DNA from 3 places in the Streptomyces sp. NPDC048473 genome. Region 2 is predicted to be linked to each of the others. Evidence: riboswitches for the same ligand, from Rfam matches in the RefSeq annotation. Region 2 holds a riboswitch; each other region holds the start of a gene.
The links. A riboswitch is a leader RNA that binds a small molecule or an ion and turns the genes downstream of it on or off. The one in region 2 is predicted to bind cobalamin.

Region 1 (9,697 bases), 620 kb from region 2:
GGCCCTCGACTCGACCTCGTCCTCGATGTGTTCGCCGAGGATCTGGAAACCGCCGCAGATACCGAGGACCGGCCGGCCCTCGGCGGCACGCCGCACCAGGGCGTCGGCGAGGCCGCGCTCGCGCAGCCAGGCCAGCGCCTTCACGGTGCCGCGGGTGCCCGGCACGATGACGAGGTCGGCGTCGGCCAGTTCCTCGGCGCGGTCCACGAACCGGACGACGACGCCCGGTTCGGCGGCCAGCGCGTCCACATCGGTGAAGTTCGACATCAGGGGTACGGCGCACACCGCGACGCGCAGTACGTCATCGCCGTGCGGCGGCGCGACGACCGATTCGCGTACGGCCCCGCGCAGCGAGACCCGCAGGCCGTCCTCCTCGTCGATGCCGAGGCCGTGGGCGAAGGGCAGCACCCCGTACGTCTGCCGCCCGGTGATCCCGCGCAGCATCTCCAGGCCGGGCTCCAGCAGCGACACATCGCCGCGGAACTTGTTGACCAGGTATCCCGCGATCAACGACTGGTCCTCGGCGTCGAGCAGCGCCGTCGTACCGAAGAACGAGGCGAAGACACCACCGCGGTCGATGTCACCGACGACCACCACCGGGAAGCGCGCGGCCCGTGCGATGCCCATGTTCACGATGTCCGTGCGCCGCAGATTGATTTCGGCCGGACTGCCCGCCCCCTCGCAGATCACTGCGTCATACGTGCCCCGAAGCTGCTCCAGACAGTCCACGACCGTGGAGAGAAGCGCTTCCTGCCTGCCCCCGTGGTAGCCGCGTGCGCTCATCTCGCCCACCGGTCTGCCCATCAGGACGACCTGGCTGGAGCGGTCGCTGCCGGGCTTGAGCAGGACCGGGTTCATCAGCGCGGTCGGCTCGACCCGGGCGGCCTGGGCCTGCATGGCCTGGGCGCGCCCGATCTCGGCGCCCTCGCGGGTGACGAACGAATTCAGCGACATGTTCTGTGCCTTGAAGGGCGCCACCTTCACGCCCCGGCGCACGAGCCAGCGGCAGATACCTGCCGTGACAACACTCTTGCCCGCGTCCGAGGTGGTCCCGGCGACCAGCAGCCCGCCGCTCATGTCCGTCTCCGTCCTGCGGCCTGAAGTCCTGTGACCTGAAGTCCTGTGACCTGAAGTCCTGCGGCCTGAAGTCCTGCGGTCTGAAGTCCTGCGGTCTGAAGTCCTGCGATCCGACGTCCCGCGATCCGTCGTGCGGCGAGGCCCGCACCCAGTCGTCCCGCCACGCACACGCCGAGGGTCAGCGCACTCACCCGGCGCGACAGCCGTACCGCGCGTTCGATGTCCTCGGTCTCCACCGCCCGGCCCGTCTCCCCGTTGAGTACGGGACGGTGCTCGACCCGGCCGCCGTACGCGAGGGTCCCGCCGAGCCGTACGCCGAGCGCACCCGCGAACGAGGCCTCCACCGGGCCCGCGTTGGGGCTCGGATGCTTGGCCGCGTCGGCCCGCCACGCCCGTACCGCTCCACGTGGCCGCCCCCCGGCGGCCACGGCGAGCAGGGCTGTGAGCCGGGCACCCGGCCAGCCCGCGAGGTCGTCGAGGCGGGCCGAGGCCCAGCCGTAGCGCCGGTGCCGGGGCGACTTGTGACCGACCATGGCGTCGAGGGTGTTGGCGGCCCGGAAGCCGACGAGCCCGGGCACACCGGCCAGCGCACCCCACACCAGGGCGCCGACCACGGCGTCCGAGGTGTTCTCGGCCACGGACTCCACCACGGCGCGGGCGATCTGCGGCCCGTCGAGAGACTGCGGGTCGCGCCCGCACAGATGTGGCAGCCGCTCGCGGGCCAGCTCGATGTCACCGGCGGCCAGAGCGCCGCCGATCGCCCGGGCCTCACGCCCCAGGGACGTACCGCCGACGACGGACCAGGTGGCGGCCGCGGTCAGTGCGACGGAGGCGGCGGGGTGGCTGCGTACGGCACGGGTGATCAGCGCGGCACCACCCGCGGCGCCTCCGGCGCAGACGAGTGTGTGCAGCGCGCCCCACCCGCGGTGGTCGCGCCACAGACGGCGCTCGACGCCCGCTGCGGCCCGCCCGAAGGCGGCGACCGGATGTCCCCTGCGGGGGTCACCGAGCAGCAGATCGCCGATCAGACCGGCCGTGGCGCCGTACGCGAAAATGCGGTCGGCACGCACGGCTCAACCGGCCGTTACGCCTCGAAGGACCTTCGTACAGGAGGCGGCTCTCGTAGAGAGCGCCACAGCAACGGACGCACGGCAGCCAGGCATGGCGATATGTCCTCACTCAGGGTCCGCGCCCTGGTTCGACGTGACCGGCGACGAGAGTCTCCTGGCTTCCGGATCCGCAGTTCCCCCGGCCTTCCAACCCGCTCGCGCGTGCCGTGACTTCCGGTGTGGGGGACTGCTCCCCGGTGACAGTGGCGGGACCGCGCCGGATTCGCACCGGACTTCCTCTGCTGTCGCCGTAATTGGCTCCGGCAGTCCACCACGCTCCGCGAACGCCCGTCAACTTGCCGTTGACCTGCGACGGTGCAGTGTGCTGAGCCCCACATCGGGCCGGGCACACCACGACGGACCGGACACACGAGATGTGTCCGGTCCGTCGGGGGAGTGCGCGGGGGAGGGCTCAGGCGACGATCAGATAGATCCCGTACGCGACCGCCGCCGCGCACAGCGCGAAGCAGGCGTACGCGCCGGCACGGGCCAGCAGCAGCGAGCCGCCGGAGCCGCCCTGTGCCGCCGGTTCGGGCTGCTTGGAGAGACCGACGATGCCCAGGGTGAAGAGACCCACCAGCGCGACGGTGACGACGAGGGAGACGCCGAAGACGGAGCCGAGGGCTGCCCAGTCGATGTTCATGCTGAATCCTTAGACGGCCTGATGAGGCGGCTGGCCTAGACGGTGGCCGGTCGCGCCGGGTCCTGGGTGGTTCCGGCCGGGGCCGGAATGGTGGTCTTGAGCTCCTGGGCCGTTGCCTGGGCCACGGTGGGCGGCGGGCTGACGGCGGCGATGGCCGTGGTGACGACGCCCGCGGGTTCGGCTTCGCCGTCCGTCGGCGCGACATCGCCGTGGCCGACCGGCTTGCGGCGCGACAGCAGCCAGATCGCCCCGGAGCCCGCGATCAGCAGCGCCGCGACGACGACGACACCCCAGGTGCCCTGCTTGGTGAGGAATTCCGCGCCCGCGCCGACCAGTCCCGCGGCCGGCAGGGTCAGACCCCAGGCGACGAACATCCGGGTGGCGGTGGACCAGCGGACCACGCCGCCCCGGCGGCCGAGGCCCGCGCCCATCACGGCGCCGGAGCAGGACTGGGTGGTGGAGAGGGAGAAGCCGAGGTGCGAGGAGGCCAGGATGACCGTGGCCGCACTGGTCTGGGCGGCGAAGCCCTGCGGCGGCTTGAGCTCGGTGAGGCCGCTGCCCATGGTGCGGATGATGCGCCAGCCGCCCAGGTAGGTGCCGAGTGCGATGGCCGTACCGGCACAGACGATGACCCAGACCGGCGGGTTGGAGCCGGGGTGCAGGACGCCACCGGTGACCAGGGCCAGGGTGATGATGCCCATGGTCTTCTGCGCGTCGTTGGTGCCGTGGGCGAGGGAGACCAGTCCGGCCGAGGCGATCTGACCGGCGCGGTAGCCCTTGGCGGTGGCCTTCTCCTGGGCGTCGTTGCGGATCTTCCCGCTGATCCGGTACGTCAGTCTGGTGGCCAGCAGCGCGGCCAGACCGGCGACGATCGGGGCGGCGAGCGCGGGGAGCAGCACCTTGGTGACGACGGTGCCGCCGTTGACCGACGACCAGCCCGCCGACATCACCGCTGCGCCGATCAGTCCGCCGAACAGAGCGTGCGAGGAGCTGGACGGAAGTCCGACCAGCCAGGTCAGCAGATTCCACAGGATGGCGCCGACGAGTGCCGCGAAGATGACTTCTGTCCGCAGCCCGTCCTCGTTGATGATCCCGCCGGAGATCGTCTTGGCGACCTCCACCGACAGGAACGCGCCGACGAGGTTGAGAACGGCGGACATGGCCACCGCTGTCTTCGGTTTGAGTGCGCCGGTCGAGATGGTGGTCGCCATCGCGTTGGCGGTGTCGTGGAAACCGTTCGTGAAATCGAACACTAGAGCTGTCACGATCACAATCGCGAGTAGCAGCGTGATGTGTTCCATTTACCCAGGCAATCGTTCGACGTCATTGGCACGTGGACCGTAGGCAACCTGAATGAACGGAAGATGAACTGGACAGGGCGTTGTGGTGACTCAAGTCGGGGTGGGGTCGTTCCGTTTGTCCTCCGCGGGGCGGGGCGGGCCGGGCGTGGGGCCGATTCGGGCCCGATTCGGCCCCACGCCACCCCTTTTGTGAACTTCTCCGGTTTGTGACTTATCCGACCGATCGCATGCCTGTTCGCCTCCTTGACTGGAAGGATCTCCATATGAGCGATCAGCAGCGGGACGCGATCGAACGTGCCTGGGACGGTGTCGTCGCCACCGCCCGCAGGACGGCGGCGGACGGCCTCGTCGTCGGAACCTCGGGAAATGTGTCGGCACGGGTCGGCGGGACGGTCCTGGTCACCCCGAGCGGAGTGCCGTACGACCGGCTCCGCCCCGAAGACGCCGTCGGCGTCGATCTGGAAGGCAACCGCGTCCTCGGCGAACTGGCCCCGACCAGCGAACTCCCGCTCCACCTCGCGGTCTACCGGAGCAGCGACGCGGCCGCCGTCGTGCACACCCACGCGGTGCACGCCACGGCCGTCTCCACCCTGGTCCCCGAGGTCCCGTCGGTCCACTACGCCGCCGCCATGCTCGGGGGCCCCGTCCGGGTAGCGGCCTATGCGCGCTACGGGACCGAGGAGCTGGCCGAGAACATGCTCGCCGCTCTGCAGGGCCGTACGGGCTGCCTGCTCCAGAACCACGGAACCGTGACCTACGGAGCGACCCTGGACGAGGCGTACGACAGGACCGCCCAGCTGGAATGGCTCTGCCGGCTCTGGCTCACCGCGAGCTCTGTCCCCGGACACTCGCCGACGCTGCTCTCCCCGGCCCAGCTGCGCGATGTACAGGAGGCACTGAAGGGATACGGACAACCGGACCGACCCGACCCCGGCGGGTCCTTTTGACTCGAACATCCCGTCGGCCGACCCGTCTGATCCGTCCGCCCCGGCCCCGGCACCGGACGGCCCCCGTCCGCTGGCAGGGGGTGGCGCACCCCGCGACACTGAAGCCGTGCGCCCGGCAACAGTCACGGCAGCAGCCGTCACCACGATTCTCGGCGTCGGTGCGGCAGCGGTCGCTGCCGGCCGGTACGCCAGCGACGCCGTTCTCAGGGCGCCGTCCGGACGGCCACTCCCCGCCGACCGCAGACTCACCGTGCACGCCACGGCGGCCGGGCAGGTCACCCTGACCCGCTCCTTCGCCGCCCTGCGGCCCGGTACGTACGGACTCGTGGGCGACGACGTCCACGCCGTCGTGGGGCCGGTGATCGAACACGCCCACCACGCTCCGGACACCGTCGTCCGCAGACTGGAACGCGTCAACCGCGGCAGCCTGGAAACCGGCGCCAAGGTCCGTATCACCCCGCAGCTGCACAGCGGCGATCCCTCCTCGGCCCTCGGCCTCGATCACAAGGAAGTCGAGGTCCCCGGCGAACTCGGCTCCCTGCCCGCCTGGTTCCTGCCCGGCCCCCGCGACACCTGGGTCATCACCGTGCACGGCCTCGGCACGACCAGGGAACACCCCCTGAACGTCATGGAGTTCCTGCACGATCTGCGTCTGCCCGTGCTGGACCTGGCCTACCGCGGCGACGCCGGAGCTCCGCGTTCCCCGGACGGCCTCGCCCACCTCGGCGAATCCGAATGGCGCGACCTGGACGCGGCGATCCGCTTCGCCATGCGGTACGGAGCCGAGAAGGTCGTCCTGCACGGCTGGTCCACCGGCGCCTCGATGGCGCTGCACGCGGCCGTCAACTCCGCGCTCCGCAACCGGATCTGCGGTCTCGTCCTCGACTCCCCGGTCCTGGACTGGGCCACCACGCTGCGCGCCCTGGCCGTCGCCCGCGGTGTCCCGACGGCGCTGCTGCCGCTCGCCGTCCGCGCCGCCCAAGGACAGACCGGGCTGCACGGCGCCCGGCTCCTGGACAGCTCCCTCGCACCGGCGCTGCATGTCCCGACCCTGATCTTCCACGGCCCGGACGACACCCTGGCCCCCTGGCAGCCGTCCCGCGATCTCGCCGCCCGCCGCCCGGACCTGGTCGCCCTGCGCGCCGTACCGCAGGCTCCGCACGCGGCGATGTGGAATGCCGACCCGGTCCACTACGAAGAGGCCCTGCGCCGCTTCCTCACGCCCCTGATGTGACCTGATGCGAGGGATCGGCCGATTGGTTCCGGGCCCCGCCCGCCGCCCCCTCCACTGCGAATTCGGGTTCCGTTTGGGCTTTCGGGCCGTCAGGGGCAAGACTGCTCCCCGTGACGTCCCGTACCCCGCGCGACTCCAGGCTGCGACTTGTCCGCCCGCGACCCCTTGCCACCGCTCGCAAGGCCGTGACCACCCGGCGCACCAGGCCGGCTCCCCGCCCCCCGGAGGGCACCCCGCCCAGGGCGGAACTGGCCCGCCAGGCCAGGACGGCCCTTGCCGACGCCGTACGGATCGCCCGCTGGGCAGCCGACGGCGCGGTCCCCGGCGCGCCGCCACTGGCCGCCCAGGCTCTCGAACGGGCCGCGACAGCCCTGGAGTTGTCCCCGGCCCAGGTGCGCTACGGCTGGGACCGGGCCCGGCTCGCCGGTCTCGTGGAACTGCACGGCGACACCGCACGCCCCGGCTGGCGGCTGCGCGCCTGGGACCGCGACGACTCCGCCGTGCTCCGCGGCTGGGTGGCGCTCTTCGACGCCTGGTCGCTCGTCCACCCCGCGCCCGAGGGCATCGAGTCCACCGCAGTCGCAGAGGCCGTCGAGGCCGTGCCGCAGGTGCTCTCCCTCCTCCAGCTCTCGGCCGGCCCGGTCACCGTGCCCGCCCTCCTGGACCTGCTCGGCCAGCGCGTCGCGGAACTCCACGAGGAGCGCTGCGAGGTGCCGTACGGACCGCAGGCGCTGCCCGCACCAGCCGAATCCGCCCCCGCCGCGCACCCCGCCGCCCTGGTCGCCCTCCTTCTCGACTGGGCCCTGGAGGGACTGGCCGCCGTAGGCGCGCTCACCCTCGGCGCCGGACACGCCACCCTCACCCCGCTCGGCAACTGGGCGGTCTGGGTCAAGCTGGAACAGATCTGCGTCGCGGCCCAGAGTCCGGCCGGGAACATCGAGCAGTCCGCCGCCGACATGCTGCTCGGCTGCGCACGCCTCACCCCCGGCCCGGCCCGCGCGGAATACCGCGCCTGGCTCGCCGCCCGCCCCGTCGGCAGCGCCGTCTCCGAGCTCCTCGCCGTGGCCCGAGGCGAGGACGCGCTGCTGCGCGGGCTCGCCTTCGAGGCGCTCCGGGTCGTCGGCGCCCCCGCAGAGCCCGAGGTGCGCTCCGTCGTCGGCGATCCCTCGCTGCGCCCCTATGCGCTGCTCTGGCTGGCCGAGTACGACGGAAGCGACCCCGACGACGCCCAGGACGTCCTCAGCCGGGAGGAAGCCACCTGGCTCTGGGTCGACACCGCCGCGGCCGTCGCCGACCACGGCGAGACCGGGCTTCTGGTCCGCCATCTCGACTCGGCCGTCCAGGGCACGGTGCCGGCGCTGCTGGACGAGGTACGGGCCGTCGGCCACCCCCGCACCGTGCAGGTCCTGGTGGCCCTGGCCGCCGCGCACCCGGACCCCGCACTGGCCAAAGCGGTGCGCCGGGCCGCGTTCCAGGTGCACACGGGCGGCGCGTAGCGCGGGTGAGTCCGCGTCGGACGGGCTTGTCTTCAAGCCCGTCCGGCCGTCAGTCCGCCGACCCCGGTGCGTATGTCCCGAAGGTCCACACATTGCCCTCCCCGTCCCGCGCCATGTAGTCGCGCGAGCCGTAGTCCTGGTCCGTGGGCGGCATCAGGATCTCCACCCCGTGCTCCACGGCCCGGGCGTGGTGCGCATCGACCTCGTCCACCACGACGTAGACACCGGCCGGGCCCGCGCCCTGCATCGCCTTGGCGAAGGCACCCTCGCGGCCCTTGGAGCCCAGCATCACCCTGCCGTTGCCGCAGGACAGCTCCGCATGGAGCACCGTGCCGTTCTCGCCCTCGTACACCGCTTCCTCGGTGAAGCCGAGGCCCTCCGTCAGCGTCCTGATCGCGGCCTTCGCGTCGTCGTACAGAATCGTCGGATAGATCGTCGGAACGCCGGCCGGTGCGCCTGCCATTGCGCTCACCCCTTTTCGTACTCCCGTGACCCAATTCTGTGATCTGCGTCTCAGTCTTCCACCGGCTACTGACAACGGCTCGGCTCAAGAGGCCCGGCTCGGACGGTCAAACTGCAATGGCCCGGCTCAGCGGAAGGTGTTGCAGTCGGCCATGTCGCCGCTGCGGAAGCCGGTGGTGAACCACTGCTGCCGCTGCGCGGCCGAGCCGTGTGTCCAGGACTCCGGCGTGACCCGGCCCTGGAACTTCTCCTGGATCCGGTCGTCGCCGACCGCGGCCGCCGCGTCGAGCCCGTCCCGGATGTCCGCCTGTGTCAGGGAGGTGATCAGCGGCCGCCCGGTCAGTTCGTCGGGCGTGGTCGTCGCGTGATGCGCCCAGACCCCGGCGTAACAGTCCGCCTGCAGTTCCACCTTGACCGCATTGCTGTTCGCGCCGGTCCGGCTGTCCTGCGCGCGGCTCAGCGTCCCCATCAGGTCCTGCACATGGTGCCCGTACTCATGGGCGACGACGTACGCCTGGGCGAACGGGCCACCGCTGGAGCCGAACTTCGTCCGCAGCTCGTCGAAGAAACCCAGGTCCAGATAGACCTTCCGGTCACCCGGGCAGTAGAACGGTCCGACCGCCGAGGTCGCCGAGCCGCATGCGGTGCCGACCCGGTCGGTGAACAGGACCGTCGGCGCATCCGTGTATGTCCCGCCGCGTCGCCGGAACTCCTGCGTCCAGTAGTCCTGCACGCTGTTGACCACCGCGACGGTCCGGCAGTCGTCCCTGGTGTTCGCGTCCTGTCCGGTCCGGCAGGACTGCTGCACCTGCGCCGCCGAGGACGCGGTCGCCGTCGTGCCCGAGCCGCCGGACGACAGGCCGAGCTGATCGGGGCCGACGCCGAAGAGCAGCCCCAGGATCAGGGCGATGAGACCGGCGATGCCGCCGCCCACGGTGGCCTTGCCGCCGGGGATACGGCTGCCGCGCACATCCTGGACCTCGGACGTGTCCAGATCGGCGTCGTCGTCGAACTGCATGGGGCACCACCCTCTGCTCCGGCCGTGGTGGGCTCACCACCTCCGCCGAGTATTGGGTAGTTCACACTGCAATGCCCTTTTTCGTCGCGCGGTGGAGTGGAGCGGCAGCGCTGAGCGAGTTTTCGGCAAGTGCCGTGAGCGCATGCGGAAAAGCAGTTGCACACCGCCAGTAGAATGACCCGTATGGCAATTCTCCTTGTGCATGAGTAACGGCGTCGAGTCGAACTCTGTACTCGTCCCGTCCGCCGTCCATACCGCCCTGGAGTTTTACCGTGATCACCGCTTCCGGCATCGAGCTGCGCGCCGGCGCCCGCATCCTCATCGAGTCCGCCTCCTTCCGTATCGCCAGGGGTGACCGCATCGGCCTCGTCGGCCGCAACGGAGCGGGCAAGACCACCCTCACCAAGTGC
Region 2 (9,697 bases):
CGCCGACCGTGACGGCGAACGCCGCAAGCGTTCTGCTCCGCTCCGCCTGCGCCTCGTCCAGCAACGCCTGTGCGTGACGCATGCGTTCGTCGCTGGCGCAGAATGCTTCCGCCAGTATGGCGTTCCGATCCCAGAAATCTCGAGGTTCCACGTACGTGACAACGCTCCGGCGGCTCACGGGAACGGATGCCTAACCAAAATGCACCTAAATGGACCAACGGGTTATTAAGCTGGCCAAGTTATATGAAGTAGGCCATGAATTAGTTGTTGACCGTGCCAGGGTGTGGCGAAGGCCCCGACCGGTGGTCGGGGCCTTCGTGTGAGCTCAAGGTGTGTCGGCTCAGTACCAGTGGTTGGTCTGCCAGAACGACCAGGCGGCGCACGGGCTGCCGTAGCGGGAGTTCATGTAGTCCATGCCCCACTTGATCTGGGTCGTGGGGTTGGTCTTCCAGTCGGAGCCGGCGGAGGCCATCTTCGAGCCGGGCAGGGCCTGGACGAGGCCGTAGGCGCCGGACGAGGCGTTGGTCGCGCTGGGGTTCCAACCGCTCTCGTGCTGGACGATGTTGCTGAAGCACTGGAACTGCGCGGCGCTGCCGATCATCGACTTCGCCGTGTCCTGTGCGCTCGCCGCGACGCCGGTCGGCGCGGAGGCCGGTGCGGCCATGGCCGGGGTGACGCCGAGGCCCAGGCCGGTGGCGCCGAGGAGTACGGCGGTGCCGGCGACGGTGGACTTGCGGCGGGCGGTGCGGGGCAGGGCGAGGATGTTACGGGCGAACGACACGGGAGTCCTGACGTCGGGTACGGGGGAGTCGCGGGCCGATCCGGATGGTGCGGTGGTGCGGGTGGATCGGTCTCGTCCGACCGCGGTCCGTTTCGGTGGACCAAGCGGTGCTCGGCGACGTGCTCCAGTGTTAGCGGCGACGTTCAGCCGTGGCAATGACCCCTGATACGACCCCGCATCGCACCCGGAGTCGAAGGTCCCGAACCAGTCGAATCACCCCAAAGGCGTCACAGCAGGTCGGAGGGGATATGGGGTGGTCTGTACGGGGCCGGGGCGGCTACTACCCCGGGCCGTGGAGGACCAAGGCCCTGTGGGAGTCCTCACTCGCCGGGGACGTCGAATGTGACCTGGGCCTCGAAGGCGGCGCGGCGCGTGGCCCGGCGCAGCGCCTTCAGCAGCGTCGCGCCGATGGTCAGGGTCAGCACCAGGGTGAGCACGGCCCGGCCCAGATCCCAGCCGAGCGACGTGGCCGTGCAGTACGCGAGGAAGCGGACCAGGTTCTCCGACAGGGGGTCACCCGGGTGGAAGGAGATCCCCGAGCCGAGCCCGGGCACGATCGTCCAGCCGTACAGGTTCATCACCGTGCCGTACGCGAACGCCGCCACGAACCCGTACACCGCCAGCATCAGCAGCTCGGCCCGCCCGCGCAGCCGGTCCGGGCCCGGCAGCAGGCCCGCGCCCATCGTGAACCAGCCCATCGACAGCATCTGGAACGGCATCCACGGCCCCACTCCACCGGTGAGCAGCGCCGACGCGAACATCGTCACCGAGCCGAGCACGAAGCCGAAGCCGGGCCCGAGCACCCGGCCGCTCAGCACCATCAGGAAGAACATCGGTTCCAGCCCCGCCGTGCCTGCGCCCAGCGGGCGCAGCGCGGCGCCGACCGCGGCCAGCACCCCCAGCATCGCCACCGCCTTCGCGTCGAGGCCACAGTCCGCGATCATCGCGACGACCACGCCGACCAGCAGCGGCAGCAGCGCGGCGAACAGCCACGGCGCGTCCTGGGAGTGCGCCAGACCGGAGTCCGCACCGGCCAGCAGCGGCCAGCCGAACGCGACCACACCGATCGCACTGATGAGGACGAGCGCGGCGATCGCGCGCGGCCCGAGACGTACCGGCCGGGTCCGGCGCCCACTCATGACGTGGCTCCCAGCGCGCCGCGCACCTGCGTCACGGTCAGCCATTCCTGCGGGGCGAGGATCTTCGCGGTCTGCGGGGCGAACGCCGGGGAGGAGACCACCACCTGCCGGGTCTCCCCGTCCGCGACGATCTCCCCGTCGGCGAGGATCACCACCCGGTGCGCCAGCTCGGCGGCGAGTTCCACATCGTGCGTGGCCAGGACGATCGCATGGCCCTCGGCCGCGAGGCCGCGCAGCACCCCGACCAGCCGGGCCTTCGCCGCGTAGTCCAGGCCACGGGTCGGCTCGTCCAGGAGCAGCAGCGGGGGCCTCGCGGTGAGCACGACGGCCAGGGCGAGCGCCAGGCGCTGGCCCTCGGAGAGATCGCGGGGGTGGGTGTCGTCCGGCACGCCGGGCAACAGCTCGGAGACCAGGGCCCGGCAGCTGCCCGCGGCGGCGCCCGCATCGGCGTCGGCCGCGGCGCACTCGGCGGCGACCGTGTCCGCGTACAGCAGATCGCGTGGTTCCTGCGGTACGAGCCCGACCCGGCGCACCATCTCGCGCGGCTGCGTACGGTGCGGGGTCCGGCCGCCGACGAGGACGGTGCCCGTGGTGGGCTCGACCATGCCGACGAGCGCGGCCAGCAGGGTCGACTTGCCCGCCCCGTTGCGGCCCATCAGAGCGACGGTCTCGCCGGGGGAGACGGTGAGCGTCACCCGGCACAGCGCCTCGACGCGCCCGCGCCGTACGCCGAGACGCTCGACCCGGGCCGTGGCATCGTCGACGGGCCCGGGAGCGTTGGCGGTGGTCGGCGCGCCGCGGCCCAGCAGCCGGGCGAGGGCGCCGCGCCGCGCCGGGGCGGGGGCGGTGGGCAGCGCGGCCACGGCCGCCCCGGCCGGCACGGGCGACGGAGCGGGTGGCTGGGCCTGCGCCAGCCGCGCGCGCAGGCCCGCCGCCCGGCGCCGGGCATCGCGGACCGAGAGCGGCAGCGGCTCCCACCCGGCCAGCCGGCCGAGCGCGACGACCGGCGGGTGGACCGGGGAGACGGCCATGATGTCCGCGGGCGCGCCCATGACCGCAGCGGCGCCCGGCGACGGCAGCAGGACGACCTGGTCCGCGTACTGGACCACCCTTTCGAGGCGGTGCTCCGCCATCAGGACCGTCGTACCCAGGTCGTGCACCAGCCGCTGCAGCACGGCGAGTACCTCCTCGGCCGCCGCCGGGTCCAGCGCGGACGTCGGCTCGTCGAGGACCAGGACCTTCGGGTGCGGGGTGAGGACCGAGCCGATCGCGACCCGCTGCTGCTGGCCGCCGGAGAGCGTGGCGATCGGCCGGTCGCGCAGCCCGGCCAGACCCAGCAGATCGAGGGTCTCCTCGACCCGCCGCCGCATCACATCGGGGGCGAGGCCCAGTGACTCCATCCCGTACGCCAGCTCGTCCTCGACCGTGTCGGTGACGAAGTGGGAGAGCGGGTCCTGGCCCACCGTGCCGACCAGATCGGCGAGTTCGCGTGGTTTGTGGGTACGGGTGTCGCGCCCGTCGACCGTGACCCGGCCGCTCAGCGTGCCGCCGGTGAAGTGCGGTACGAGACCGGAAACGGCGCCCAGCAGCGTCGACTTGCCGACCCCGGACGGGCCGACGAGCAGCACCAACTCGCCCTCGGGGACGGTCAGATCGACCCCGGAGAGGGTGGGGCGCTCCGTCCCCTCGTACTGCACCGAGACATGCTCGAACCGGATCACTGGCTCTCCTTGGAATTCGGGGCGCCCACCGGGGGCGGCACGGGCGCCACCACCGCGGGCAGCAGCCCGATCAGCACCGCCGCCGCGGGCCACAGCGGAAGCACCGGTGCGGCAAGCGGCACGACTCCGGGGTGCAGCGCCTCCGCATCGGCGCCGCCCGCCCAGATCATCGCGACCGCCACCGCGACCCCCGAACCCGCCACCAGCCAGGCCCGCACACCCCACCGGTCGGGCCGGTAGCGGGTACGGACCGAGCGGGCCCCGCCGAGCCGCAGCCCGGCCATCGCGGCGACGAGCCCGGCGATCAGCAGCGGCAACCCGTACACCGCACCCTGCGCGGCCAGCAGACCGTACGTACCCGCGCACACCCCGAGCAGCCCGCCGAGCGTGAGGACGTTCGTGGTGTGCCGGACGGCGCGCGGGACCTGGGCGGTGCGCCCGTATCCGCGCGCGTCCATCGAGGCCGCCACGGCGACCGACCGCTCCAACGCGCCCTCCAGGACCGGCAGTCCGATCTGGAGGACCGCCTTGATGCCGCCGGTCGGACGGCCCCGCAGCCGTCGTGCGGTGCGCAGCCGCACCACATCGGCGACCATGTTCGGCGCGAACGTCATCGCGACGACGACGGCGACCCCCGCCTCGTACAGCGCACCCGGCAGCGACTTCAGCAGCCGGGCCGGGTTGGCGAGCGAGTTCGCCGCACCGAGGCAGATCAGCAGGGTGGCCAGCTTCGCCCCGTCGTACAGCGCGAAGAGCAGCTGCTCGGCGGTGACCCGGCCACCGATCCTGACGCCCTTCGCCCAGTCGGGCAGCGGCACCTCGGGGAGTGTGAACACCGGATGCGTACCGGGGATCGGCGAACCGAGAAAGACGGAGAAGACCAGCCGCACACCGACGACGAACAGCCCGATCTTGATGAACGCCCCGTACGAACGGGCCCACGGCGCATCCGTCCGGCGCGCCGCGACCACATAGCCCGCCACCCCCACCAGCAGCCCGAGCAGCAGCGGATTGGTGCTCCGGGACGCGGCGGTGGCGAGGCCGAGCGCCCACAGCCACCAGGCCCCGGCGGGCAGGGCGTTGCTCCGGGTCGCCTCGGGGGCGCGCAGCGGGCGGCGCGGCCGGACCGGGCCGGTGGCCGAGGCGGTGGTCGGGGCGGTCATCCGCGGCGGCGGCGGGCCTGCACGACTGCGGCGATGCCGAGGAGGAGAACGGCACCGACCCCGACCAGCACCCCGGCGGACGGTCCGCCGACGGAGCCGCCCGAGCCGTCGGAGGCGGCCGGGGACGCGGACGGCTCGGGCGCCTTGTGCCCGTTGCCCGAAACCTGTTCGCCGCAGCCCGAGCCCGGATAGCCGGATATGGCACAGAGCAGCGCGTCACTGCTGTAGCGCAGCGGCTTGGCCACCGAGGCGAGCGCCTCCGCGGCGCTCGCGTCCGGGGCGACCTGCGCGCACGCGGTGCGCAGCGTGGGCGGAGTCTCACCGGCCGGGGCGTCCCCGGCCGTGCCCGGGTCGATGACCAGCGCGACCCGCTTGGTGCCGGCCTCGGCCGGGGTGTCCGCGCAGATCTTCGCGAAGCCGGGGGAGCGGCGTGGCTGCGCCGAGTCCTGGGAGTCCTCGCTCACCGAGAACCGGAAGCCCTGCACCGCGCCGTCGTCCGGCCGGACCAGGGACGGGCCCTGGGTGGCGTACGTCCAGCCGGTGGCGGAGCCCTCCCAGAACGACCAGTACCGGTACCCGGCCGCCTGGGCCGTCCCCGCGCCGAGCACGGCCAGGACGGCGCCCAGGACCACCAGCAGAGCGGCGGCCCTTTTGGCCCGCCTCACAGCTGCTGGTTCTTCCGGCGGCCGCTGATCAGGAAGCCGGCGCCCGCACCGACGACGAGGCCGATGCCGACGTACCACCACACGCCGCCGATCACGTCGTCCCCGCTGTGGACCTGGTCCTTCTCCGTGGCCACGTACCCGGTGTCGGCGGACGGGTCGGGCGTCATGATGGCCGCGGGGGCGGGACCGGTCGCGTTCAGTTTGTCGACCAGGTTGACGCCGCCGAAGTCGCGGGCGTCGGCGCCGGCCGCGTGCGCGGCCAGGACCAGCTGCGCGTAGGCGGCGGGACCGTTCTGCTCGGCCCAGGCCCCGGAATTCTTCTTCAGCCAGGCCACGGCCTTGGCAGCCTTGTCCTGGTGGCCCGCGGCGGACAGCGCGACGGCCGCGTCCGCGGTGTTGCCGAAGTCGGGCTGCGGGGTGGAGTCGGTGGCGCCGGGCATCGGCGCCAGGTCGAGATGACCGCTGGTCGCGAGGGTGTCCGCGAGGAAGTGGGCGCCGTTCTGTGCGGTCTGCTCGGGCGTGAGCCCGGACCCCGGGTGGCAGCTGGGCGCCTTGACCGCGGCGTTGTCCCCGACGGCCAGGGCCTTGCCCATCGTGCCGAGCACGGCGGCCGCGGTGGCGTCCGCGTTGGCGGCGAGCTTGCCGGCCTTGTCGGGCTGGTAGGCGAAGGCGCCGCCGTCCTTGCCGCCGCACGGGATCGCGAGCCCCAGCAGCGCGTCGTAGGGGGTCTTGCCGCCCGGGGTCGTGATGTCCGCCATCCGCTGGCCCTGCCGGGCGAGGGCGCCGATCACCAGCGAGGTGGAGTTGGCGTCACTGGCCCCGCCCGCGGTGTAGCCCCAGCCGCCGTCCTCGTTCTGCACGGACTTCAGCCAGCGCACCGAGTTGTTCACGATGTCCCGGTGCCCGCCCACCTCGACGAGTGCCTGGGCGGCGGCCGCGGTGGCGTTGGTGTCCAGCATGGTCTTCCCGGTGCACGGCTGGGAGACGTCGGGCCGGTACAAAGCGTAGGCGCCGTTGGCGCACTGCTGGGCGATCAGCCAGTCCACCGACTTCGTGGCGGGCGTGACACCCTCGAGCCGCTGGGCGAGGAAGGCCAGCGACTGCCGCCAGACACCGTCGTACGTGGGGTCCTTCGTGCCGTACAGCCCGGAAGGCAGTGCGACGGACGGTGAGGGCGACGGGGACGGCGCTGCGACCGCGACCGGGGCAGCGGCCGCACAGAGCATGGTGGCGGTGGCGGCGAGCGTTGCTGCGCTGCGGCGTACGGTCATGGCGGGCGGGGCCTCTCCTGCGGGGGATCCGGGCACAGGCACGCTCACGCACCAGGCTCCGGCTCCGTATACCTCGACGGTGCCGACCACCGGGGTTCCGGTGGTGCGAGCCGGTCACGACCGCGGACAGGGCATTCCGACTCACCGTCTCCCGACGGTTCACGGCTGCGTGGTCAGTGCCGGATTTGCACCGGCTTCCCCCTGAACGGGCATGATGACGACTCGCCCACTCTACCGGGACGCGGTTTTCCCGGACCGGGGTGGGGAGGAGCGCCGGCCCCCATTCTCCCGCCCACCGGGGCGAGAGCCCCCGTCACACTGCGACGTACGTCACCGGCTCGCTCCCCGCCACCGCCTCCGCGCGCCCCAGCTTCACCAGGCGCCGCAGATGGGCCTCGGCCTCCGAGACGGCGATGTTCCGCGAGCTGTGCGGGATCTGCTCCCAGGGCCGGTTCCACTCCATCCGCTCGGCCAGCTCCCACGGCGTCAGCGGGGTGGCCAGCAGCCCGAGCAGCCCGGTCAGCCGCTCCTCGTGATGGTCCAGGAGCTCCCGTACGCGCCCGGCGGCATCCGCGAACGCGTACTGATGGGCGGGCAGCACTTCCGCGACCCCGAGCCTGCCGATGCGCTCCAGCGAGTCGAGGTAGTCGCCGAGGGGGTCGGTGACCGTGGCGTCGTCCGGGTCCTCGTACAGCCCGATGTGAGGGCTGATCCCCGGCAGCAGATGATCCCCGGAGAAGAGCCGGCCCCGACCGGGCAGATTCCCCGGATGCTCCTCCTCCAGATGCAGGCAGACATGGCCGGGCGTGTGCCCCGGCGTCCAGATGGCCCGCAGTCTGCGGCCCGCCAGACCGAGGAGTTCGCCGGGAACGATCTCCCGGTCCGGAAGCGCGGCCCGCAGTCCGGGCAGGGTGCGCATCCGGCCCCCCTTGGCCGCGGCGGCCCGCAACGGCGCGAGATGCTCCTCGGGCGCACCGACCGCGGTGAGCTTCGCCGAGAGATACGTCAGCCAGGTGCCCGGCCGGGACTCACGGGTCCGGCGCACGATCGCGGTGTCCGCCGCATGCATGGCGATCCAGGCCCCGGACGCCTCGCGCACCTGCCCGGAGAGACCGTGGTGATCGGGGTGATGGTGGGTGATGACCACACCGTGGATGTCGCCGACACCCACACCGACGGCGGCGAGCCCGGCGGTGAGCGTGTCCCACGCCTCCGGATCGTCCCAGCCCGTGTCGATCAGGACCGGCCCGCGATCGGTGTCGAGGACATGCACAAGGGTGTGGCCGAGCGGATTGTCCGGGATGGGGACCTTGATGCTGTGTACGCCCCCGCCGTGGTCGGTCACCTGCGTCATGGGCTCCCCATCTCTCTCCGCGGCCTGGTCGGCGCACCGGACGTACGACTGTGCGGTGCACCGCGCCCACTGTAACGAGAACTTGTTTCAGTAGTAGCCCCAGTCGACTATCTATCAAGTGCGCCTGAGGAGTTGGGAGCTCACCCCGGATACTGCGTCGCCCGGCGCTCCCGGAAGTGTTCGAGCCTCAGCCGCTGGGTGTGATGCATGGGCAGCGCGTCCAATTCCTCGGGGCCGGCGAAGCGGGGGTCCGTCGACTCGTCGGAGATGCCCGGTTCGCCGCCCACGATGTGCGCCGTGAACACCACGGCGAACTGACGGCGCACCTCCCCGTCGCTGTAGGCGATGACGTGTTTCGGGCCCGTGCAGGTACCGGCGAGGCCGGTGATCTCCACATCGAGCCCGGTCTCCTCCTTGACCTCCCGAACGGCAGTGCCGGGCAGCGAGTCGGTCAGGTCCATGCCCCCACCCGGCAGGGCCCGGAGGCCGTTGTCCCGCCGTCGCTGCAACAGGATCCGTCCCGCCTCGTCCGTCACCACGGCGGAAGCGGCCACGACCAGGCTGCTGGGCTCCGGTGCGTTCGGGTCGTCGCAGGAGCGCCCGATCGCGTTGTACTGCGGTCTGTGCTCGGGGCACCGTTCGATCTGGTGTGGCGACTGCCGTGGGTATGGCGGCTGTTCGCGATGCGACCGCTCTGGGCGGCGTCCCTGCCCTGCGTGTGCTGGAGGCGATGGGGAACCGATCCGCTGGTGACCCGGGCGGACGCTGTCGCAGCCGTGGACTCCTGGAACTGGAACTGGTATCAGTTCTGACACAGAGTCAGGTATCGTGCCGGGTCGCGGGAGGCAGCAGCCATGACCGAGCTTGTCGAACACGGAAAACTGTTCATCGGCGGGGAGTTGGTCGATCCGCTGGGCCGGGATGTCATCGAGGTCATCTCTCCGCACACCGAACAGGTCATCGGCCGGGTGCCGCACGCCTGCGAGGGGGATGTGGACCGGGCCGTCGCCGCCGCTCGGCGGGCGTTCGACGAGGGGCCCTGGGCGCGGATGGCCGTGGACGAGCGGATCGCGGTGATCAGCCGGATCAAGGACGCGTTCGCCGTACGGTACGAGGAGATCGCCCGGGTCATCAGCTCGGAGAACGGCACCCCGTACACGTCCAGCATCATGGTGCAGGCGCTCGCCGCGATGATGGTGTGGGACGCGGCGATCACCGTCGCCCGCACCTTCCCGTACGAAGAGCGGCGGGACGGGGTTCTCGGGCCGTTGCTGGTGCGCCGGGAGCCGGTGGGGGTGGTCGCGGCCGTGGTGCCGTGGAACGTTCCGCAGTTCACCGCCGCCGCCAAGCTCGCGCCCGCGCTGCTGGCCGGCTGCTCCGCCGTGCTCAAGGTCTCACCCGAATCCCCGCTGGACGCCTACATCCTGGCCGAGATCGCCGCCGGGGCCGGGTTGCCGGAGGGGGTGCTGTCGATCCTTCCGGCCGACCGTGAGGTCAGCGAGTACCTGGTCGGGCATCCGGGCGTCGACAAGGTGTCGTTCACCGGGTCCGTGGCCGCGGGGCGCCGGGTGATGGAGGTCGCCTCCCGCAACCTCACCCGGGT
Region 3 (9,697 bases), on a different contig from region 2:
TGGCTGACGGATGGCTGAGCGTGAGCCGGTCAGCGTAGGGCGGGTCCGGGGACGGTCCGTGGACGAGGAGGTCAAGTGAGCGACACCTATTTCGAGTTCGGTACGGCCGCCGACCGCTGGGACCGTGCGCAGATGTTCTTCGAAGCGAAGGAGTACATGACTGCGGCCCGGATTCTGGAAGGCCTGGTCGAGGAGGCGCCGGAGCAGGTCTCCCCGCGTCTGCTGCTGGCCCGGGCCTACTACCACTCGGCTCGGCTCGGCAGGGCCGAGACGGAGCTGCGGGCGGTTCTGGAGCGCGATCCGGTGGAGCACTACGCGCGGCTGATGCTCGGCCGCACGCTTGAGCGCCAGGGGCGGAGCGCGGAGGCGACCGGCCATCTGCGAATGGCTGCGGCGTTCTCCGGGGACTTCGGCTCCGATGCGGACCGGGCAGGGCTTTAACGCCCGCCCGGGGCGTTCGACAGGCGGTCCAGCCATTCCGTCAGGAGGGTGCCCTCGGCCGCACTGAGTGCCGGATCCGGCGACTGCCGCAGCAGCGCGTTCAGCCGGGCCGCGGTGGACGGCACGTGGGCCTCGGACACGCCGGCCCTCGTGCCGCCCGCGTCGGCCGAGGCGGCGGTCACGTCCGGGGTGAAGACCGCCGCGTGCACGGCGTCGCGTACCCGCCGTGACATGCCCGCGTCGCTGAAGGTCGCGGGGCGGGCGACGAGCATCAGCGCCACGCCCACATTGGCCGACATCACCATCTGCGCGGCCAGTTCGGGCGCCAGGCGCAGCTTGCCCACAGCCGCGGCCCGTTCCAGGTCCCTGGTGAGAATCCGGTGGGACTCCAGAGCCGCGGCCGGCGGGGTACGCATGGCCGGCGAATTCATCAGCCGGTACAGATTGGGGTTCTGCAGGGCGAACTCGACGTGGCTGTCCCAGCCGTTGCGCAGATCCTCGACGGGGTCCACGCTCTCGCCGCGCTGCCGCTTCGTCGCAAGGTACTTGTCGAAGCCATGGTCCACCACCGCGGACAGCAGGCCTTCCTTGTCACCGAAGTGGCGGTAGAGCGCCGGAGCCCCCACCTGCGCGGCCTCGCACACGGCCCGGGTGGAGATGTCCCCGTTCGGGGACTCCGCGACCAGGCGCGCCGCCACTTCCAGGATTCGTGCTCGTGTGCTCATCGCACGGACGCTATCAAGCGTGAGGGGTCAGGAGATCGTCGAGGCCGATCCGGGTGAGGAACTCGGCGCGGATCCGGTCGGCGACGGCGCTCACGGCCTCACTGCCGTCGTCCGCCGGGTCCACATGGACGCGGAAAGGGCGCTTGCCGTGCTCGGTTTCGACGACGGCCACGATCGCGTCCGCGACCTGGGACACATCCGCATCGGCCGGCGCCAGCGCGGCCAGGCGCTGGGAGACCTGGTCCATCAGACCCTCGTAGCGCTCCTCGTAGTCCGGGACGACCGTTTGGTCGGCGGGGTGCCCGCCGGTGACGAAATGATTGGTCCCCGAGGTGAAGGAGCCGGGCACGACGATGCTGGTCTCGATGTTGAAGCGGGCGAGCTCGGCCGCGTACGAGACGGCGAGAGCATCCATGGCGGCCTTGGCGGCGAAGTAGGGGGCCAGGTAGGGCGGGGTGCCGCCCTTGGTGGAGGTGGAGCCGATCCACAGGACCAGGCCGTTCTCCTGGGCCCGCAGGTGCGGCAGGGCCGCGCGGTTGACGCGTTGGGTGCCGAGCACGTTGGTGTCGTAGACCGCTGCCAGCTCCTCGGGGGTGAATGCCTCCGTGGGGCCGGTGACCATGTGCCCGGCGTTGTGGATGATCACATCGAGGCGGCCGGCTTCGGACAGGATCGTGGCGATGGCGGCGTCGGCGGACTCCTGGGAGAGCACGTCGAGTTCGACGGTACGCAGGTCCACGCCGTGCTCGGCGGCGTACCGCGCCGCTTCGGCGACCCGGTCGGCATTGCGCGTGGTGGTGTTGCGCATGGCCGCGTAGACGGTGTGTCCGGCAGCGGCCAGTGCGCGTGCGGCCAGCGCTCCGAAGCCGGAGCCCGCCCCTGTGATCACGATGGTCCTGCTCATGGCTGTCCTCCTGGGGTGTGCGGAAAGTGGGGTGGGCGGGGCCGTGTCGTGGCGGCGGCTCAGACGATGCCGCCGTTGGCGCGCAGCACCTGGCCGTTGACCCAGCGGGCCGGACCGGCGAGGAAGGAGATCACCTCGGCGATGTCCTGCGGGGTGCCCAGCCGTTCCAGCGGTGCCTGACCGGCCAGCTTCGCGATGGTCTGCTCGTCCTTGCCGTCCAGGAACAGGGCGGTGGCGGTCGGTCCGGGGGCCACGGCGTTGACCGTGATGTCCCGCCCGCGCAGCTCACGGGCCAGGATCAGGGTCATGGCCTCGACGGCGCCCTTGGTGGCGGCGTAGGCGCTGTAGCCGGGCATGGCCAGCGACAGCACGGAGCTGGAGAAGTTGATGATCGCCCCGCCCTTGCGCAGGCGGCGGGCCGCCTGCTGGTCGACGACGAACGTCCCGCGGATGTTGGTGCGGTGCATCCGGTCCAACGCGTCCAGATCGGTGTCGACCAGCGGCGCCAGCGTCATGACGCCGGCCGCGTGCACGACCACGTCGACTCCGCCGAAGGTCTCCTCGGCCGTGTCGAAGAGTGCCGAGACCGCGACCTCGTCGGCCACGTCGGCGCGGAAGGCGATGGCCTGCCCGCCCGCCGCGGTGATCGCCGCAACCGCCGACTCGGCCTCGGCCTGGTTGCCCGCGTAATTGATGACGACGGCGAATCCCTCGGACGCCAGTCGCTCGGCGCTCTCGCGGCCGATGCCCCGGGATCCTCCGGTGACGATCGCCACCCGGCACGTGGTGGTTTTCTGCTCGCTCATGACGGTGCTCCCTGTTTCAGGTGGGCCGGTGGATTCCGTAACCGGACGAGAGCAACGCTAACACCAACGCAGTATCGATGCTACCTTTCTCGCGTAACAGCGCTACGTTCAGCGCTACCCCGGGCCCTGCAAGGCCTCAGCAGGGCCCCACCAGAGTCCCCGCCCCGCTTCGGACGCTCCCGTCGGACAATCCGGATGCCTTCCACCCGCCCCGCGTGATACTTCGGTCGGTCATGACCGACCTTGAGACTCCCCGCCTCCTCCTCCGCCTGATGCGCGCCTCCGATGCCTTGCAGGTGATGGCGGGCAAGCCGGGAGACGGTGCCCACTGGGCGCCCGGATACCCGTCCCCCGGCGAGATGGCCGCGGCCGAGCGCTTCCTCGGCACATGCGCGACGACAGGTGATCCCAGCCCCTTCGGTTCGTACGAAATACGCCGCCGCGAGGACGGAGAGGTGATCGGCGGCCTGGGATTCCATGGCGCTCCGGACGAGAACGGGCACGTCACGATCGGCTACGGCCTCGTGCCCTCGGCGCAGGGAATGGGTTACGCCACCGAGGCGCTGCGCGCACTGCTCCTGTTCGCCCGCGACCAGGGTGTGAGCTGCGTGCACGGCGACACCGACCTGGACAACCTCGCCTCCCAGCACGTCATGACAGCCGTCGGCATGCGCCTGGTGAAGGAGGACGCGCTGCTGAAGCACTACCGGATCGACTGGAGCCGGCAGGCCGAGGAGTAGAGAGCCCGCAGCCGCTCATCCCTCCGGGCGGGACTGCGCAGGGCAGGACGACGGAACCCGCCGGGAAGCTCCCGGCGGGTTCCGATGTCTTCTGTTGGGCAGCGGTGCGTCGGTCAGCCGGCCGCGGTGGCTGCCCGGTTCGCCGCGCCGTTTCCGGTCCTGACGGAGTCGGCCCTCGGCACGAGAAGCCGTTCCGTCAGCCAGCCGAAGACGAGGCCGAAGGTGATCCAGAGAGTGGCCTGCACGGCGAGCGTGGCCAGGCGGAACTCCCACAGCAGGCCGGCCGGGAAGTCCTTTCCGACCTCGTTGAACGAGGGCAGGAACGCGTACGCGAGCCCGATCACGAGGACGTAGGCGGCGGATGCGGCGATCGTCGCGTTCCAGGTGCCCAGGCGGGGAGCCAGCCGCTTGCCGAGGATGACGGCGGCGACGGCCAACAGCACGCTGAGGGCGACCATCAGGAAGAACAGGGCGGTGCGTTGGCCGATGGTGTCGGGGTTGCCGACGGCCGGCGGGTTGGCCGGGTACTTCAGGAACGGCACGATGTACACCGTCAGCAGGGCCGCGCCCGCGATCAGGGCGGCCGTGGCCCGCGGGCCGAATCTGCCGATCCGGCCGAGGGCGTAACAGAAGACGAGCGCGGCGATGCCGCCGATCGCCACGCCGAAGACGAGCACACCGGTGGCAAGGCCGGCGGTGGACTGCATGGTACGGCTGACGAGTTCCTCGCCGCCGCCGTGGTCATGGCTGTGCGCCTCTTCGAGAGCGATGGCCGCGTCCACCCGGGACTCGCCGAGGAAGTAGGCGACGACCAGAGCGAGCGCGCCCGCGGCGAGGCCGGCCAGCATGCCGCGGACGAGCAGAGCTCTGACAGATATGGAGTTCATGAGGATTTCCCCTGGATCGGACGGTACGTCAGTGGCAGGGGAAACCGAGGAGGTGGCGGCCGTCGTGGACCCACTCGTGGACACCTTCGCCGGAGATGACCGCGGTGGCGCCCTGCTCGGCACCGACGAAGTACAGCAGTACGAGCATGAGGATGCCGAAGAAGACCGCCCAAGGGGCAATGGCCTTCAGGGAGATGGGGGTGATCGCCGGTACGGCGGTGGCGGGGGCAGCAATCTGTGCCATGACAGAACCTCCTGAGGGAACACGCGTCCCGATCGTGGTGCCTGAGACGAAGGTGCCGGGTCTGACTTCCCGTACGGGTACGGGTTCACAGTGGCGCGACCGTGCCGGATTCTCACCGGACTTCCGTCACACCTTCGTCATGTTCGTCGCGACCATACCGCCTGGGAGCGGGCGCGGCCATGGTGCCGTCGGCGGGGCCGGAACGCCCGGATGCCATGGTGGGCGCACTGGAGGGGCCATAGTTCAGGGAGTTGACCCGGTCATGACGGTACAGGTGATGTTGATCTCACCAGCGCTCAACGCCGCGCTGCGCGAGGCCCGCTTCGACGGCGATGCGCCGCTCGACGCGGTCGGGGCTCGGTGGGCCCGGGCCGCTGCGGCGGCGGTGCCCGCGGCGGACCGGTATATGTGCGGGCCGTCCGAGCGGTGCGCGGGGACCGCCGACGTGTTGGGGTTGCGTGCAGAGCCCGAACTCACGCTCCGTGGCTGGGACATGGGCCGGTGGAGCGGGCAGCGGCTGGCGGAGGTGAGCGGGAGTGAGCCGGAGGCGGTTTCGGCCTGGATGACCGATCCTTCGGCGGCTCCGCACGGCGGCGAATCGTTGCTGGAGTTCTGCGCCCGGGCCGGCCGCTGGCTGGAGTCCGTGGAGTCCCTGTACGGCGAGGAGGGCGGCCGTGTGCTGGGGGTCGTCGAGCCTGCGGTGGTGCGGGCGGTGATCGTACGGGCGCTCGCTCTGCCGACGGAGGCATTCTGGCGGCTGGACGTCGCCCCGCTGACACTGACCGGGCTCAGCGGCCGGTCCGGGCGGTGGAACCTGCGCTGTGGGCAGCCGCTGTCCCCCGCTCCGGGGGACTGACGTACTCCCGTGGCCCACACTGCATGAACAACTGAGGTGCCGCCGCCGCCGGTCAGCGCCTACTGTGGTGGTGCAGCTGGTTCGCCCTGTCCGCCAGACAGGCGCGTCGCAAGAGGGAACCCGGTGGGAATCCGGGACTGCCCCGCAGCGGTGAGTGGGAACGACCGCCGTCATCAAGCACTGGACCCGATACGGGTTCGGGAAGCGACGGCCAGTAGGTGTCTCGTACACGAGATGTGCCCGCGAGTCCGAAGACCTGCCACTGCCCGTGCGCGTCGGACGCACACGGTGATCTCGGTGACCTCGTGGGCGGGTCGGCGTACATATCGGGCAGGGCATGCGCGCCGGTACGGCGTTGCGGTTCCGCCCGGTCCGTCATCCCTTCGCGCCTTCGATACGTCCCGGGGTCGTATCAGGACACACGCTCGCGAAGGAGAGTTCCGTGACCAGCAAGTCCGCAGCCGCGGCAACCCGGGCCACCGTGTACGGCTATCCCCGCCAAGGGGGCGACCGGGAGCTGAAGAAGGCCGTCGAGGGGTACTGGAAGGGCCGCGTCACCGCAGCCGCACTCCGGGAGACCGCCGCAGACCTCCGCCGCGCCAACTGGCGCCGGCTCGCCGACGACGGCATCCACGAGGTCCCGACCGGCGACTTCTCGTACTACGACCATGTGCTGGACACCAGCGTGATGGTCGGTGCCGTACCGGTCAGGCATCGCGAAGCCGTCGAAACCGACGGGCTGGACGGCTATTTCGCGATGGCGCGCGGTACGCAGGACGTGGCGCCGCTCGAAATGACCAAGTGGTTCGACACGAACTACCACTACCTGGTGCCGGAGCTCGGCCCCGACACCGTTTTCGCCGCCGATTCCACCAAGCAGGTCGCGGAGTTCGAGGAAGCGCTGGCGCTCGGGCTCAGCCCTCGGCCGGTGCTCGTCGGTCCGGTGACCTATCTGCTGCTGGCCAAGCCCGCTCCGGGCGTCGCCGCCGACTTCGAGCCGCTGACGCTGCTCGACCGGCTGCTGCCGGTGTACGCCGAGGTGCTGGCCGATCTGCATGCGGCCGGTGCCCGGTGGGTGCAGCTCGACGAGCCCGCCCTGGTGCAGGACCGCACTCCGGCGGAGCTGAACGCCGCCGCGCGCGCCTACCGCGACCTGGGTGCGCTCGCCGACCGGCCCAAGCTCCTCGTCGCCTCCTACTTCGACCGGCTCGGTGAGGCCCTCGCCGTGCTGGCGAAGGCGCCGGTCGACGGGCTCGCGCTCGACTTCACCGGTCCGGCAGCCGCCAATCTGCGGGATCTCGCCGCGGTCGGCGGTCTGCCGGGCAGGCGGCTGGTCGCCGGGGTCGTCGACGGGCGCAACGTATGGATCAACGACTACCAGCAGTCTCTCACCACGCTCGGCACCCTGCTCGGCCTCGCCGGCCGCGTCGATGTGGCGGCCTCCTGCTCCCTGCTGCACGTCCCCCTCGACGCGACCGCCGAGCGTGACATCGACCCGCAGGTGGCGCGCTGGCTGTCCTTCGCCCGGCAGAAGTCCGTCGAGATCGCCACCCTGGCTCGGGGCCTCGCACAGGGTACGGACGCGATCGCCGCCGAACTCGCCGCGAACCGTGCCGATCTGGCCTCGCGGGCCGGTTCGGCGATCACCCATGACCCGGCGGTCCGGGCACGGGCCGCGGCCGTCACGGAGTCCGACGGGCGCCGCGAAGCGTCGTATCCCCAGCGGGCAGTGGCCCAACGCGAGCGTCTGCGGCTTCCGTTGCTGCCCACGACCACGATCGGTTCGTTCCCGCAGACGACCCAGCTGCGCACCGCACGCGCAGATCTGCGGGCCGGACGCATCGACACCGTCACGTACGACAAGCGCATCGAGGCAGAGATCCAGGAGGTGCTCGCGTTCCAGGAGACGGCGGGCCTCGATGTGCTGGTGCACGGCGAACCCGAACGCAACGACATGGTGCAGTACTTCGCCGAACAGCTCACCGGCTACCTCGCCACCCGGCACGGCTGGGTCCAGTCGTACGGCACCCGGTATGTCCGGCCGCCGATCCTGGCCGGGGACATCTCCCGCCCGGAGCCGATGACGGTGCGCTGGACGGCGTACGCGCAGTCGCTCACCGCCCGTCCGGTCAAGGGCATGCTGACCGGTCCTGTCACCATGCTCGCCTGGTCCTTCGTCCGAGACGACCAGCCGCTCGGCGAGACCGCGCGCCAGGTCGCCCTCGCACTGCGGGACGAGGTGAACGACCTTGAGACGGCGGGCAGTTCGGTCATCCAGGTGGACGAACCCGCGCTGCGCGAGACGCTGCCACTGCGGGCCGTCGATCGCGCCGGGTATCTGGCCTGGGCCACCGAGTCGTTCCGGCTGGCCACCAGTGGCGTACGCCCCCGGACCCAGATTCATACGCATATGTGCTACGCGGAGTTCGGGGACATCCTCAGGGCCATCGACGACCTGGATGCCGATGTGATCAGCCTGGAGGCGGCGCGCTCCCATATGCAGGTGGCCGACGAGCTGGCCTCGGCGGGCTACCCGCGGGAGGTCGGTCCCGGCGTGTACGACATCCACTCCCCACGGGTACCGAGCGCCGACGAGGCGGCGGCTCTGCTGCGTAAGGGGCTCGAAGCGATTCCCGCCGAACGGCTGTGGGTCAATCCCGACTGCGGTCTGAAGACCCGGGGCTGGCCGGAAGTCCGCACCTCGCTGGAGAACCTGGTCTCGGCGGCCGCCGAGGTGCGGGCAGCTCTGCCCGGTACGACAACCGCGCACTGATCGCGCCGCGGCCGGGACGGGTGTCCGCGCGGGCGCCCGTCCCGGCCGCCCAATCGCCGGGTGGATGCAAGAAGTATGGTCCGTACCAGAGTCTTGACACGGTGTTGGTTCACTTCTTAAATCGCATACAGAACCAAACCCTCTCCCCGCTCCCCCACGGCGAGTGCTTGTCATATACATGACGACACATGCCATCCCGCACGGGAAGGACCCCCCATGACCTCCCCCCACCTCACGCGACGCCTCCTGGTGTCCGCACTCTCCGCGCTCGCCCTCGTCTCGGCCTCCTCCGGTCTCGCGGCCGGGGTGCCTCTGCCCGAACCGCGGGCCACAGCGGCGGCAGCGACGTTCACCGACGATTTCGACGGCCCCGCGGGCTCCGGCGTCGACGGCGGCAAGTGGCAGATCGAGACCGGCGACAACGTCAACAACCACGAACGGCAGTACTACACGGCAGGGAACAACAACGCCGCACTCGACGGCCAGGGCCACCTCGTCATCACCGCACGCAGGGAGAATCCGAACAACTACCAGTGCTGGTACGGAACTTGCGAGTACACCTCAGCACGGATGAACACATCCGGAAAGTTCACCCAGACATACGGACACGTCGAGGCCCGGATGAAGGTGCCGCGCGGTCAGGGCATGTGGCCCGCCTTCTGGATGCTGGGCGACGACATCGGTCAGGTCGGCTGGCCCAATTCGGGCGAGATCGACGTCATGGAGAACGTCGGCTTCGAACCGTCCACGGTCCACGGCACGTTGCACGGCCCCGGTTACTCCGGCTCCGGGGGGATCGGTGCCGCGTACACCCTGCCGGGCGGGCAGACGTTCGCCGATGACTTCCACACCTTCGCCGTCGACTGGGCCCCCGACTCGGTGACCTGGTCGGTGGACGGCAACGTCTATCAGCGCCGCACACCCGCCGATCTCGGCGGCAACACGTGGGTGTTCAACAAGCCCTTCTTCCTGATCCTCAACCTCGCGGTCGGCGGCTACTGGCCGGGCGACCCCGACGGCAGCACCTCCTTCCCGCAGCAACTCGTCGTCGACCATGTGCGGGTCACCACCAGCAACCTTCAGCCGCCGGCCTGACCGCCCCGCCCCGCCGCGCCGGGGCCCTCGGCCGTGCCGGTGAGTCCTGGTCCCAGCATCCGCAACGACTGGTTGCGGTGCCCCGCACCCACCGAGGACGTCGACCGACTCGGGAGGTGGCGGAATGTCGGCGAAACGTGTCGTGGCCGGGGACGATCCCGTACTGCGTTTCCGTGGAGCGGTGTCGTTGCACCACGGACCCGGCTGGGTCGCGCCCTGGCGGGTG

Region 1: it holds a riboswitch for cobalamin, as region 2 does, so the genes downstream of both, ACGFU7_RS00340 (cobalamin biosynthesis protein) here and ACGFU7_RS03155 (prenyltransferase/squalene oxidase repeat-containing protein) in region 2, are expected to answer to the same signal.
Region 3: it holds a riboswitch for cobalamin, as region 2 does, so the genes downstream of both, metE (5-methyltetrahydropteroyltriglutamate--homocysteine S-methyltransferase) here and ACGFU7_RS03155 (prenyltransferase/squalene oxidase repeat-containing protein) in region 2, are expected to answer to the same signal.

The regions. Positions count from the first base shown of each region.
Region 1 covers NZ_JBICXE010000001.1:58,069-67,765, reverse strand. Annotated here, with positions in the region: gene ACGFU7_RS00345 (cobyric acid synthase) at 1-1,077, opposite strand, end outside; gene ACGFU7_RS00340 (cobalamin biosynthesis protein) at 1,074-2,147, opposite strand; cobalamin riboswitch at 2,295-2,427, opposite strand; gene ACGFU7_RS00335 (hypothetical protein) at 2,599-2,829, opposite strand; gene ACGFU7_RS00330 (anion permease) at 2,865-4,130, opposite strand; gene ACGFU7_RS00325 (class II aldolase/adducin family protein) at 4,394-5,077, shown strand; gene ACGFU7_RS00320 (alpha/beta hydrolase) at 5,184-6,311, shown strand; gene ACGFU7_RS00315 (hypothetical protein) at 6,497-7,807, shown strand; gene ACGFU7_RS00310 (VOC family protein) at 7,857-8,270, opposite strand; gene ACGFU7_RS00305 (neutral zinc metallopeptidase) at 8,397-9,287, opposite strand; gene ACGFU7_RS00300 (ABC-F family ATP-binding cassette domain-containing protein) at 9,560-9,697, shown strand, end outside.
Region 2 covers NZ_JBICXE010000001.1:682,092-691,788, reverse strand. Annotated here, with positions in the region: gene ACGFU7_RS03185 (hypothetical protein) at 1-82, opposite strand, end outside; gene ACGFU7_RS03180 (transglycosylase SLT domain-containing protein) at 341-781, opposite strand; gene ACGFU7_RS03175 (ECF transporter S component) at 1,102-1,920, opposite strand; gene ACGFU7_RS03170 (ABC transporter ATP-binding protein) at 1,917-3,641, opposite strand; gene ACGFU7_RS03165 (energy-coupling factor transporter transmembrane protein EcfT) at 3,638-4,804, opposite strand; gene ACGFU7_RS03160 (SCO2322 family protein) at 4,801-5,469, opposite strand; gene ACGFU7_RS03155 (prenyltransferase/squalene oxidase repeat-containing protein) at 5,466-6,740, opposite strand; cobalamin riboswitch at 6,848-6,981, opposite strand; gene ACGFU7_RS03150 (MBL fold metallo-hydrolase) at 7,054-8,094, opposite strand; gene ACGFU7_RS03145 (NUDIX domain-containing protein) at 8,235-8,699, opposite strand; gene ACGFU7_RS03140 (aldehyde dehydrogenase) at 8,949-9,697, shown strand, end outside.
Region 3 covers NZ_JBICXE010000023.1:99,519-109,215, reverse strand. Annotated here, with positions in the region: gene ACGFU7_RS30335 (tetratricopeptide repeat protein) at 76-441, shown strand; gene ACGFU7_RS30330 (TetR/AcrR family transcriptional regulator) at 438-1,166, opposite strand; gene ACGFU7_RS30325 (SDR family NAD(P)-dependent oxidoreductase) at 1,180-2,070, opposite strand; gene ACGFU7_RS30320 (SDR family oxidoreductase) at 2,130-2,876, opposite strand; gene ACGFU7_RS30315 (GNAT family N-acetyltransferase) at 3,110-3,616, shown strand; gene ACGFU7_RS30310 (CbtA family protein) at 3,730-4,503, opposite strand; gene ACGFU7_RS30305 (CbtB-domain containing protein) at 4,532-4,747, opposite strand; adenosylcobalamin (AdoCbl) riboswitch at 4,751-4,899, opposite strand; gene ACGFU7_RS30300 (histidine phosphatase family protein) at 5,010-5,603, shown strand; cobalamin riboswitch at 5,664-5,882, shown strand; gene metE (5-methyltetrahydropteroyltriglutamate--homocysteine S-methyltransferase) at 6,046-8,376, shown strand; partial or broken gene ACGFU7_RS30290 (family 16 glycosylhydrolase) at 8,593-9,453, shown strand; gene ACGFU7_RS30285 (hypothetical protein) at 9,596-9,697, shown strand, end outside.